Regions from separate parts of the Psychrobacillus sp. PGGUH221 genome, predicted to be linked through region 2. Evidence: riboswitches for the same ligand, from Rfam matches in the RefSeq annotation. Region 2 holds a riboswitch; the other holds the start of a gene.
What was found. A riboswitch is a leader RNA that binds a small molecule or an ion and turns the genes downstream of it on or off. The one in region 2 is predicted to bind preQ1.
Positions count from the first base shown of each region.

Region 1 (6,366 bases), on a different contig from region 2:
TTACGGAAAATGAGGACTCGATTATTGGTACAGAGGTAATTGCTCTTGGAAGCCCTCAAGGTTTTGAAAACTCTGCATCTATCGGCTACTTGACTGGCATTAATCGAGATATGGAACTAGGGTTTATTTATGAACATTTATACCAGATTGATGCACAGATTGATCAAGGTAGTAGTGGTGGTCCATTAATTGATGCGAAGACTGGAAAAGTGATCGGTATCAATTCACTTATTTATACGGAAAATAATTTATTTGGTTTTTCAATTCCTATGAATAGTGTAACGAATTTAGTAGATAACTGGATTGCAAATCCTATGAGCGCCAAGCAAGTTGCTTCTCTATTTGATGTTTACGAAGATTATACATATAGTGATGAAGGTTCTGCAGAAGATAATACTGTTGAAGAAGATTACACAGAAGAAAACTGGAACAATTATTCATTTGAAGAAGAATCACTATCTAATTTTATTATTACGTATAGAGAGTATTATGAGATGGCGTTGGACGCTGAGGATTTTTATTGGATTCAAGACTTGATCCAGCCTGGCAGCACTGCTTACACAGATCTAGAGGAGTATATAAAAGAAATCGCTGGGCAAGGCATGACTTTTGACTTTACATCAAATATTGTCACTGGAGTGGAAATTTTCGAAGACTATGCACTAGTTTCAACAAACGAAGAATTTGATTTTATAAACGCTGCAGGTGAATACAAGTATTATAATCGTGATAAAGTATACACGGTGATAATCGATAGTGAAGGTTATTATCAGATCACGGATATTGAAATATTTGACTAAAGCAGTTAGAAAGATGTATTTCCAATCCATTCTATTGTTTTTACGTGTAAGTAACCTGAAAATAGCGAAAGAGTAGCCGAAATTGCATCTTCGGCTACTTTCTCAATTCATAGAAAGTGATTTATTCTTTCATTCCCCTAATCTAAAACATCAAGTACGATAAGGTTGTAGGAGAGCGACGGACAAACATCAGCCACAGGATTACCGAAAAGAAAAGAGCCGATGGAAGTAACAAAGTCACTTCCATCGGCTTTCGTTCTCTCGGCAAAGGTGTAGTAAATGTGTAGTCCAAAGCAACCCGGAAACCAAAACGGACTTAGGGTCCCCAAACTCCGTGGATAACCATCTCCATTAAATCTCTTCTAAAACACCTTTAACTAATTCAACAAATTTAACTTTTACCTTACCTGCGACCTCAATTACCTCATCGTGGTTTAATGGCTGATCTAATATCCCACATGCCATATTCGTTAGGCAAGAAATGCCGAGTACCTTCATACCTCCGTGTGTTGCTACAATAGCTTCAGGTACAGTAGACATACCAGCAGCATCGGCCCCTAATGTGCGGAACATACGGATTTCTGCAGGAGTTTCATAAGTAGGACCGCTCCACCAAGCATAAACTCCTTCTTGTAACGTAATGTCTAACTTGTTCGCTACATTAGTTGCAATAGTACGTAGCTCCATGTTATAAACTTTCGATAAATCAGGGAAACGAGTTCCCAATTCATCATTATTTGGTCCGATTAATGGATTTGTTCCAACTAAATTAAGGTGGTCGGTAATTAACATCAAATCTCCAGGGTTAAAGTTTGTATTAACAGCACCGCAAGCGTTTGTAATAATGATATTCTCTATACCTAACGCCTTCATTACACGTACTGGGAATGTTACTTCATCCAAAGTGTAGCCTTCATAATAATGAAAACGACCTTTCATTGCTGCTACTATTTTTCCGTTTAGTTCTCCAATAACAAGTTCGTTCGCATGCCCAATTGCTTCCGATTTTGCGAAGTGTGGAATCGTACTATAAGGGATTACGACTGAGTTTTTAATCTCATCGGCTAGCGTCCCTAAACCAGAGCCGAGTATCAATCCGATTACAGGCCGATTGTCCGTCTTACTTATAATAAAATCTCTAGCTTCTAAAATATCTTGAATGTTGTGCATAATAATTCCTCCTTGAAACGATACGCTAAGTATACACCTGCTATAAAAATTAAAGCATGTTGTCGATAAAAGTCTAATGGACTTAAGGAGCGTTGTAAAGAAAGCTTAACAAATATACCGATTCCAAACAGATTATGTTCAATTATTTAATAATGTGGAAAAAATATGTAGGAAATTAAATTCGCAATTGCCGCAACAAGAGTTTAGTAGAAAAGAAAATAAGTAGAAACTTCTACCTGATAGAAGTAGAAATCTCTACTTTTCTATGTTTCCAAGTTTCAATCTTAATATAAAATCTCTCCTAAGCGATAATCGTTTGTAATAACAAAGTCAATAACTCATCTAAAGTTTCTGGTAATTGTTCTGGTAAACCTATTGGACTCTTCATTTCTATTCCTCCTTTGAATCTTGTAATCTATTAACAATATAGTCAGTCTAATCGGAATTTATACATACATTTAGAAGATAATTTTAAATAAATTGATAATCTCTTAAAAAAGAGATAATTGGTTGAAACTCAAATCTTATACCTACATGTCTTCTATAGATTCTCATCTTGTAATCTTTAAATATCTATTTGACGATTACGAAAGCATTCTATATTATAGATAGGTACCCGAACTTGATCGGGAGAGGTTCATAGCTGATACCCTCTATAAAAAACTATGGATACATGACTTTTCGCCATGTCCATATTTGGGCATGGCTTTTTTGTTTTTTTATCCTATATGTTTGCAATAGAATGTTAGAGATCCTCTATAAAAAGTTGTATTAGGAGGTTTTTATTATGTCTGGCAGAAGCCAAGAAGAAGGTTTAAAAGATTTAACATTGTTAGGTAATCAAGGCACACAATATTCATTCCAATATGCACCGGAAGTATTGGAATCCGTTGATAGTTTACATTCCAATCGTGATTATTTTGTAAAATTTAATTGCCCAGAGTTCACTAGTTTATGCCCTATTACAAATCAGCCGGATTTTGCGACAATGTATATTTCATACGTACCGGATAAAAAGATTGTGGAAAGTAAGTCACTAAAATTATATTTATTTAGTTTTAGAAACCATGGTGATTTTCATGAAGATTGCGTCAACATCATTATGAACGATTTAATTAAATTACTTGATCCTAGGTATATTGAAGTTTGGGGAAAATTCACACCTCGTGGGGGAATCTCGATTGATCCATGGTGCAACTATGGGAAACCGGGTACCAAATACGAAGAGATGGCAAATTATCGTTTGATGAACCATGATTTGTACCCAGAAAAAATAGATAATCGATAAACGAGGAATTGTATAGTCCTCCATATGAAGGAAGAGGTTTTTAGCTACCCTCTTTAAAAAACTAAGAAGAAAACAGCATTCTTTTTAGGGTGCTGTTTTTTCGTTAAAAGGGAGTTTTACAGAAGATGATGCATGAAAAAGCAATCATTGTGTTTAGTGGAGGTCAGGACAGTACCACTTGTCTGTTCTGGGCAAAAGAACGTTTTAAAGACATTGAAGCAGTGACTTTTGATTATGGACAGAGGCATAGTTTGGAAATAGAATGTGCAAAGGAGATAGCAAAGGATCTTGGTATCAAGCACCACATTCTTGATATGTCGCTCTTAAATCAGCTTGCTCCAAATGCTTTGACTCGAGATGACATTAAGGTAGAAGACGGAGATAAAGGGGAGCTGCCATCCACTTTTGTGCCCGGTCGAAATCTACTCTTCCTTTCATTTGCCGGAGTATTAGCAAGCCAAGTAGGAGCGAAGCATATCGTGACTGGGGTTTGTGAAACAGATTTTAGCGGATATCCTGATTGCCGAGATATTTTTATTAAATCCTTGAACGTATCGTTGAATTTATCGATGGATGCATCTTTTGTAATTGATACACCTTTGATGTGGTTGAACAAGGCACAGACATGGGAGCTTGCGGATCAGCTGGGGGCACTTGAGTTTGTTAGGGAAAGAACGCTAACATGCTATAACGGTATAAAAGCAGATGGCTGTGGTGAATGCCCGGCGTGTAAGCTGCGAAAAAAAGGGCTTGATGAGTATTTAAGCTTAAAAAAGGAGTCCTAAGGCATGTCTAATTTTAGAATTGTCGATAGGCTCCAAAAAATAAATGAAGATATCCAAATGAGCCAATTAAAGTATCATTCAAAGCGTGTTCTCGTAAGTAAAGAATTTACCTTCGATGCTGCCCATCATTTACATAACTATGAGGGGAAATGTAAAAATCTACATGGCCATACATATCGAGCTGTTTTAGGGGTAAGTGGATACACGGATGATCGCGGCTTGATGATTGATTTTGGCGATATAAAAGAAATATGGAAGCAAAAAATAGAGATTGATTTGGATCATCGTTATTTGAATGAGACTCTTCCTTCGATGAATACGACAGCAGAGAACATCGTTGTTTGGATTTACGAAAAGCTGGCTGAAGCACTGTTTGATGTAGAGCGATACAATGGTGCGCGTGTAGAATTTATCAGATTGTATGAAACTCCGACAAGCTATGCTGAAGTGAGACGGGAGTGGATGGAAGTTGAGTAAGGTACCTGTTATGGAGATTTTTGGACCAACTATTCAAGGTGAAGGAATGGTAGTGGGACAGAAGTCCATGTTTGTACGGACTGCCGGATGTGACTATTCCTGTTCCTGGTGTGATTCATCTTTTACGTGGGATGGAAGCGGCAAACATCTTATTGTCCAAATGACAGCAGATGAGATTTGGTCAGAATTGAAACGTCTTGGGAGTAGTGGTTTTTCATTTGTCACGATTTCGGGAGGAAACCCAGCACTCCTTCGTAACTTGGATGCACTCATTGCTCTATTAAAAGAAAACGACATAAAAATTGGAGTAGAGACACAGGGAAGCAGATGGCAGGAATGGTTATACGAAATCGATGAACTGACGATTTCACCAAAACCGCCAAGCTCTGGAATGACTACGGACTTTTCGGTGCTCTCGGATATCATTGGAAAACTTAAAATTCGAAATAGCGAGCAGCATATATCGCTTAAAATAGTCGTTTTCAATCAAGAGGATTATGAATATGCCAAGCAAGTTCACCGTCGATACCCGACGATTCCTTTTTACCTACAAGTAGGAAATGACGATATCACAACGACTGATAACCCTCGACTAATCAGCCATTTATTAGAGAAGTACCAAGCTCTGATTGATAGGGTGATAGCAGATGCGGAATTAAAAGACGTCAAAGTTCTGCCACAGTTACATGCTCTTGTATGGGGAAATAAAAGAGGGGTATAGTGGGCGGCAAAAAAACTGTATTAAAATTAACTTGAGGAGTAACATCATGAGAATATTATTCTATTTATTATCTATTGTCACAGCTAACGTGGTAACGGCAGCTTTTGCACCATTACAATTTGGGATGTTTATCGTTCCTATGGGAACTCTATTAATTGGAGCAACCTTCATTTTCCGAGATCTTGTGCAAAATAAATATGGTAGAGCAAAGACGTATTTATTTATTTTTATAGCTTTAGCATTATCCGCAATAGTTTCATTCATACTTGGTGATACACTATTGATTGTGGTAGCATCGGCACTTTCATTTGTTGTCGCTGAAACAGCTGATACAGAGATTTACTCTCGGTTGAAACTACCAATGGCTTGGCGTGTGTTCTATAGCGGAATCGTTGGTGGGTTTCTAGATTCTGTCATTTTCGTTATTATTGGCCTGAGTCCACTAGGGGCTAATATACTTCCTTGGGAAGCCGTACCAGCCGCTATTTTGGGCCAAATTATCGTGAAGACTATTATTCAAATGTTAGGTGCACTAATTTTGAATCAAGTTTATGTAAGCAAGGAAAAAAGTATCCCTTCAAAATAATTATTTTAAATAAAGTCCTCCATTAGAAGGGAGTATACAATAGTTGATTTTCGTTTCATACCGGCGGAAAGCGTCCGCCTTGAACGGAAATCAACGGGGCACATACTTGCTAAGAGATAACTTGGAGAGTGTGTGCCCTCCCATTAGAAGGACTATTTTATAACTATAAAAAATAACCCATCCTTGATTAATTCTCGGATGGGTTATTATATGTATTTTTTATTCACTATTTTCAAAGATAATAATATTGGAGCGGGTGAAGAGAATCGAACTCTCATCATCAGCTTGGAAGGCTGAGGTTTTACCACTAAACTACACCCGCGTAATTATGGTGGCTCAGGACGGAATCGAACCGCCGACACAAGGATTTTCAGTCCTTTGCTCTACCGACTGAGCTACTGAGCCTCTTCGATTTGCACTAAGCTACGTATCTCTTCGTCAGCTTCATTCGTTCAGTCAGTTACGTACTTTAGTACGCGCCTTTCTTCACTCAATTGCTTCCTCGAGCTACTTGCTTATTCCAAATCTCTAATCGATTT
Region 1 covers NZ_JAQMHQ010000002.1:177,979-184,344, reverse strand. Annotated here, with positions in the region: gene PGC35_RS04880 (trypsin-like peptidase domain-containing protein) at 1-800, shown strand, start outside; gene PGC35_RS04875 (purine-nucleoside phosphorylase) at 1,152-1,970, opposite strand; PreQ1 riboswitch class I at 2,597-2,643, shown strand; gene queF (preQ(1) synthase) at 2,758-3,258, shown strand; PreQ1 riboswitch class I at 3,286-3,329, shown strand; gene queC (7-cyano-7-deazaguanine synthase QueC) at 3,384-4,043, shown strand; gene queD (6-carboxytetrahydropterin synthase QueD) at 4,047-4,520, shown strand; gene queE (7-carboxy-7-deazaguanine synthase QueE) at 4,513-5,241, shown strand; gene PGC35_RS04850 (VUT family protein) at 5,288-5,827, shown strand; tRNA gene PGC35_RS04845 (tRNA-Gly) at 6,076-6,149, opposite strand; tRNA gene PGC35_RS04840 (tRNA-Phe) at 6,157-6,232, opposite strand.
Region 1: another riboswitch for preQ1. It lies ahead of queC (7-cyano-7-deazaguanine synthase QueC); the one in region 2 lies ahead of PGC35_RS14735 (QueT transporter family protein).

Region 2 (6,366 bases):
AAAACGTGAATGTTTAAACATTCACGTTTGTTTTGGTTATACATACAATTTAAGAGCCGATGATTAATTCTACAAATTCATCTAGTTTGTCATGGGAAACTAAATTTTGATTACATTTATGGCTGTCCTGGCAAATGTAGTTCCCTCTTTTAATATAGGCGTCTTGTGTCGCACCTTTTGTGGCAGAAGTAAACATACCAATTTCTTCAAAGCGATTACATAAAGTACATATTCCTTTTTTGTTGGAATTTTTGTAGCCACCGGAAATCCCTATAAGCTTACCATGGTGTTCTACTATTAAGTATTTTTTATTCGTCCCTTTGTCCAACCATCCCAAATAAGATATTTCACTAAAGTCTACTTGTTCTAATGAAGGCATTTTTAGTTTCTTTGCTTTTGGAAATAATTTCTTTATTGTTTGTTCTTTTATTTCTCTAAAAGGAACTACATAGGGTTTTATTTGCTCCAAAAACACTTCCGCATCTGATTTTTCCTTTACTTCAACTATTGGATTTAGTAATAGTTTTTGATCTTCATGTAACTCTTCGAACAGCCCTAAAACTTTTTCAATCGTTAGCGACTTTAATGCATTTAATACAGCTTGATCATTTACAGTTGCATGCCCATTAATTAAGTTTTGTGTCTGATATTTAATAAAGTTGTATTGATCACTTTTTATGAAAGGATTCATTTCCATCCCTCCTATTTCACTTTTTAACAAATCATTTCTAATTTATTGTAGCGGAAATGACTTTTTTTATAAATGGTAAAGATGGCTATGAAATGTTCTCGCCATATAAAAAGCTGATAACCATGTATAAAAGGGTCACCAGCTCCTGATTTATTTAGAATAAATGATTTTTTTAACAGTTTCCACAGAAAGAAAATGTTCTGTAGCAAGCTGATTCATCGGAACTCCATTTTTATAAGTTTGCTTAAGATAGGCATTTCGTTCGTCAATACGCTTTCTTTCTCCTGAAAGCGCCCCCCACTGTTTATAACTCTTTTCTGGTTTCGGAATATAAATTGTTTCCCCTTGAATATACTTTTGAATTTCCTTCACAAGCTCCTCAGGTAAAACAGAATTCGCTTTTATATAAGTCATTGCGCTCGCTCCCTTATTTTTATCACTTTCAATAAGGTGCAAAGCCACAAGTTGAAATGGCGATTAATATTTATTTAATGACTCCCCACGCAAAGTATCGCCTTTCCAAAAATAGGCTTTGCATGAGACGTTGCGCTCTCTGGCAATTTACATCGATTTGCCATTACACTCACCCCCCTAGTAAACATCTTAATATAAGCATACCACGATTACAAAATACATATATTTTTTAGATGGCAAAAAATATATGAACAGGTGGTTATAATCATAAAAAAAATTACTATTCTATGTGCAGCTCTTTTCATCTCTATTATTTTTAGTACAACCACTGGACAAGCAGCAGTAGAAACACATTATGTTGGCTTTAATGATCAATTATTAGATTTTAGTGATGTACAAGTTATCAATGAAGACACGAAAGTTCCGCTGGAAGAAATAGCAGCTTATTTAGATATTCCGTATGAAACAGAAAAAGGAAATACCTTTATACGAAAACAAGACTTAGAGATTATTTATAACGAAACATCGAACAAAATTACTAAAAATGGAACAGCCCTTAGTTCGGTTCCTTTTGTGCGATTAGATGGAAAGCTGTTCATTAGTGTTAAATTTATTGCTACAGAAATAGGATATAAAATTGAAAACTTTCCAAAACAGAAAACACAGCGAATCTATAGAGATGACTGGATTCGTATGTCTCATCCAGAATATGAAATTTATTTAAAACAACAGCTGAAATCTAAACAAACACAAGCAAAACCAGGAAAAGCAACTATTTACTTAACATTTGATGATGGACCAAATAAATTCACAGCAGTAAACAATGCCACTTTAAAAAAATATAAAGTGCCAGGTACTTTCTTCTTTTTAGGAAACAATATGAAAAAGAACTCCCCTATTATTAAATCAGTCGTAAAAGAAGGCCATTATATCGGAACACATAGCATGACACATGATAAAAGCATGGTTTACAAGTCCGCAAATTCTTTTATTAACGAAATGAACGAAGGAACCAAGCTAATAAAAGAAATGACCGGGTTGGATTCAAAACTCGTTCGAACCCCATACGGCAGCAAGCCCCATATAACGACAGCCATGAAAAATGAATTAATTAAAAATGACTACAAACTATGGGATTGGGACGTAGATTCACAGGACTGGAAATACACGGACAAACAAGCAGACCAAATCGTGAAAAACGTAAAAGTGGGAGTAGAAAAAGCCTTTAAATCAGGTGATAAAGACATCATCATCCTACTACACGACAGAAGCCAAACAACAAAAGCCCTACCCCAAATTATCGAGTGGCTTCAAAAAGAAGGCTATACACTAAAAACTTACGAACCCAAACAGCATATCGTCCAAAACTTCCTATATGACACATCCCTCTAACCAATTATTACAACAGTATTACTGGTGCCAGGCACCAAAACAAACACGAATAACACGAAAAACGCGATTAACATGAATGTTTGCAGATTCATGTTAATCACGTTTGTTTTAATAATTATGAAAACTTCATTATTATTATTTATTACCGTTTTTTAATTGTTCTAATAAGCTTTGAATTTTGTCTCTTTGGCCCATTGTTTCCTTTTCATGAGATTCAATTTTATACGTATCACCCAAAACTGTTATGGAGACAATATCACCTTCCTCTAAAGGCACCTTTATCTGATCACGAGCTACGAGAACGCTTTCTGTTTCATTTGGATGCTTTAAAAATACTGCATACTCACCATCAAAACGATCTAATGTATACTTATTTGACCTCACTAATAACCTCTCCCTTCTCATTTATCAAGCTAGCTGCATCTCCGTCGTTTCTCCAAACCTGTCTCTTTGTCCATTGAAGGTATCCATGACCTTCCTTGGCACTAGGACCACTTGTAATATAGATAGTTTTGCCAGCTTCTAAATCCATGTTTGGAAACGTAAATACTTGATTACCTTCCGTGGAGATAAGTTGCCAGCCCTCTAAATTTACGGCTTCATCCCCAGTATTTTTTATACCCACTATTTCCCCTTGTAAGTCCTTACTCAAAATCACGATGGATGGGGTGGATACCGTTTTTTTCGCTTCCACTTTGTCTGGACTGTCTTGGGTCGAAACAGAATAATCAACTCCGTTTGTCGTTACTACAATATTTCCAACTTCCGCTGTTGCATATGCTTGGGATTTCACTTTTTTAATATGGTTCACTACTTCTTGCTTTGGATGACCGTAGGAATTATCTTTTCCATAACTTAAGATAGTGACCTCTGGTTTAACTGCTCGAATAAAATCTTCTGAGGTGCTAGTGTCGGAGCCATGATGTCCTGCTTTCAAAAAAGTAGACTGCAGGTTGTATTGTTTCATCATGCTTTTTTCTACCTTAATATCCGCATCACCAGTTAAGAGAAATGATACTTCTCCATATTGCACTTTTAACACGATAGAAGCTTCATTATTATCATCCGATTCCTCTCCTACATTAAAAACAGTAATATCCATATTAGAATCTAATGAAATCTTATCCCCTTTATCTGGCACGACAAACGGGATTTTCTTATCAACTATAAGCTGAAGCATATTTTCATATGTCTGTGATGTATGTATTTTCCCTGAATCTATAAAATGATTAATTGAGATGGAATTTAACACAGCAAGAAGACCACCTATATGATCGGCATCCGGATGAGTTGCGACGACATAATCTAACTTCTTCACTCCCTGAGCGCGTAAGTAATCCACCACTTCTTTACCTGAGTCTCTCTTGCCACCATCTATTAACATAGTTTTTCCATCCGGTGATTGTATAAAAATGGAGTCCCCTTGTCCCACGTCAATAAAATGAACTCTCAATTCATTCCCAGGATTTATTTGGGTGGCAGACGTTTCCACTTTTGTATCAGTTTTTTCTGATTGCATCTCTGTCGTGCAGCCGAAAATGAGAAAAATCATGCATGCACTTAGTAATGTAAAAAAATGTTTCATATAAACCTTCCTTTTTTAATACTGTTTCCTATTTTAACATAGAATTTCTATAATCCTTGACATATGTCAAACCCTGTCATAGAATTAGCAATTGTGATTTATCAAACGTGGTTCGTGAACCTCCCACTTTAAAAAACTAAGGAGAAATGAATAATGAAAACTAAAACACTTGCTACAAGCGGTATTATTGCTGCTTTATATGTAGCGGTATCTTTACTGGTGGCACCATTTGCATTTGGTGCAATACAATTTCGAATAGCTGAGATGTTTAACCACCTTGTCGTGTTCAATAAAAAATATATTTTTGGTATTGTACTCGGTGTATTTGTAACAAATCTGTTTTCCCCACTCGGTTTATATGATTTAACTTTTGGGGTAGCACATTCGATTATCACTTTGTCCATCACTATTTTTGCATCCAAGTATATTAAGGGTCATATTCCTCGCATGATATTCAATACATTACTCTTTACTGTCACAATGTTTATCATTGCAATTGAATTAAACCTAGCATTGGGATTACCTTTCTTTTATACATGGCTTACTGTTGCAGCTGGTGAATTTGTCGTATTAGCAGTTGGTATTCCAGTAATAGCTGCTTTAAATAAACGCTTGAACTTTAAATCACTTTTGTAGGAAATATTTAGAGGGTGACTCAAAATAGGTCGTTAAAAACGACTTTTTGAAGTCACCCTCTTTCCTTTTGGGGTTTGTTCACTGATATGATTTGGTTGCCCTTATATAATGATTGGTTGCTCTAATATCACAATTGGTTGCTTTCATCTAATGAATAGTTGCTCTCATACTCAATTTTGTTGCTCTTAACCAATTTTTAGTAAATAAATTGAGATAATTATTACTTATCAATTAACCCCTTCTCTACTAAGAAATCATGTGCGACATCTTCCGCCTTATCTCCATCGATATCCACCCGTGCATTCATTTTTAGCATATCTTCTTCAGATATTTTCCCTGCCAAATCATTTAGCACTTTTTCAAGCTCTGGAAACTTCTCTAATGCTTCCAAACGAACAACCGGCGCTGCATCGTACTTAGGGAAAAAGCCTAGGTCATCTTTAGTTGTTTGTAACTCAAAGCGTTCAATTCGACCATCTGTTGTAAATGCAGGAATAATATCCACGTCTCCATTTTTCACTGCCTCATACATGACGTTTGGGTCTAAACTTTCGGTTCTTGTGAAAGTAAATGGGTACGAATTAATAAAGTCATCATAGCCGTCTCCCTCTCGTTCATAAAATGCATGAGGTGCACCAAATACCATATTTCCAGTTCTTGAAACTTCCACAAGATCCGAATACGTTTTTGCATCATAATCTTTATCCTTGGCATACGCGAGTGTGTACGTATTCTCAAAACCAAGTGGACTTAACCAAGTTGCTTGAAACTTTTCTTCATATCCTTTTTTCACTCGCTCTAAAACACTTTCAGAGCTTTCTCCGACTTCCGACTCTTCCTTAAGCACATCCTTCAATCCTGTACCTGTATACTCCACATACAAATCAATATCGCCCTTTTCTAAGGCAGGAGTCATAATTGCTACCTCACCAAGACCTTCTTTATACTCAACATTATAGTCCGTCTTCGATTCAATATACTGTCCTAATATTTGAGGCAGAATAAATTGTTCCGTCCAAGGCTTTCCACTTATTACGAGTGTTTCCTCCGAGTTGGAGCTGGAGCAAGCCCCTAATAATAATGATGCTGCAATCCCAATCGTTAATAATGATCTTTTCATTCCCGTTCATCCTCCTGTTTTCATACCTTTTGGTGTAGCTTTTCTCTCAATCCATTTCAAAGCAAAGTCAAACAAAATAGCCAATAAAGCAACAGGTAAGGCACCAGCTAGCACAAGAGAATTATTATATGACTGCAATCCCCGATATATGACATCTCCCAAGCCACCTGCTCCTACAAATGTTGCTAAAGTCGCTATTCCGACAGTTAAAACAGTTGCTGTTCGAATACCCGCCATAATAAACGGTAAGGCCATAGGAAATTCAATTTGCCATAGGAGCTGGTTTTTAGTCATTCCCATCCCTTTACCTGCTTCTAATATCGAGCCATCAATACTTGTAACGCCTGTATATGTATTACGTAAAATCGGTAAAAGTGCGTAAATTATTAAAGCAATTAATGCTGTTTTAGCCCCAATTCCAATAAGAGGAACTAAAAATCCAAATAAAGCTAAACTAGGAATCGTTTGAAACACAGCAGTAATTCCAATTATCGGTTCGGCAAACTTGCGATACCTTGCAACGAAAAT
Region 2 covers NZ_JAQMHQ010000008.1:180,834-187,199, reverse strand. Annotated here, with positions in the region: gene PGC35_RS14760 (FusB/FusC family EF-G-binding protein) at 50-691, opposite strand; gene PGC35_RS14755 (CD3324 family protein) at 842-1,105, opposite strand; gene PGC35_RS14750 (polysaccharide deacetylase family protein) at 1,361-2,497, shown strand; gene PGC35_RS14745 (DUF3006 domain-containing protein) at 2,633-2,881, opposite strand; gene PGC35_RS14740 (MBL fold metallo-hydrolase) at 2,868-4,082, opposite strand; PreQ1 riboswitch class I at 4,184-4,228, shown strand; gene PGC35_RS14735 (QueT transporter family protein) at 4,236-4,718, shown strand; gene PGC35_RS14730 (glycine betaine ABC transporter substrate-binding protein) at 4,939-5,838, opposite strand; gene PGC35_RS14725 (ABC transporter permease) at 5,845-6,366, opposite strand, start outside.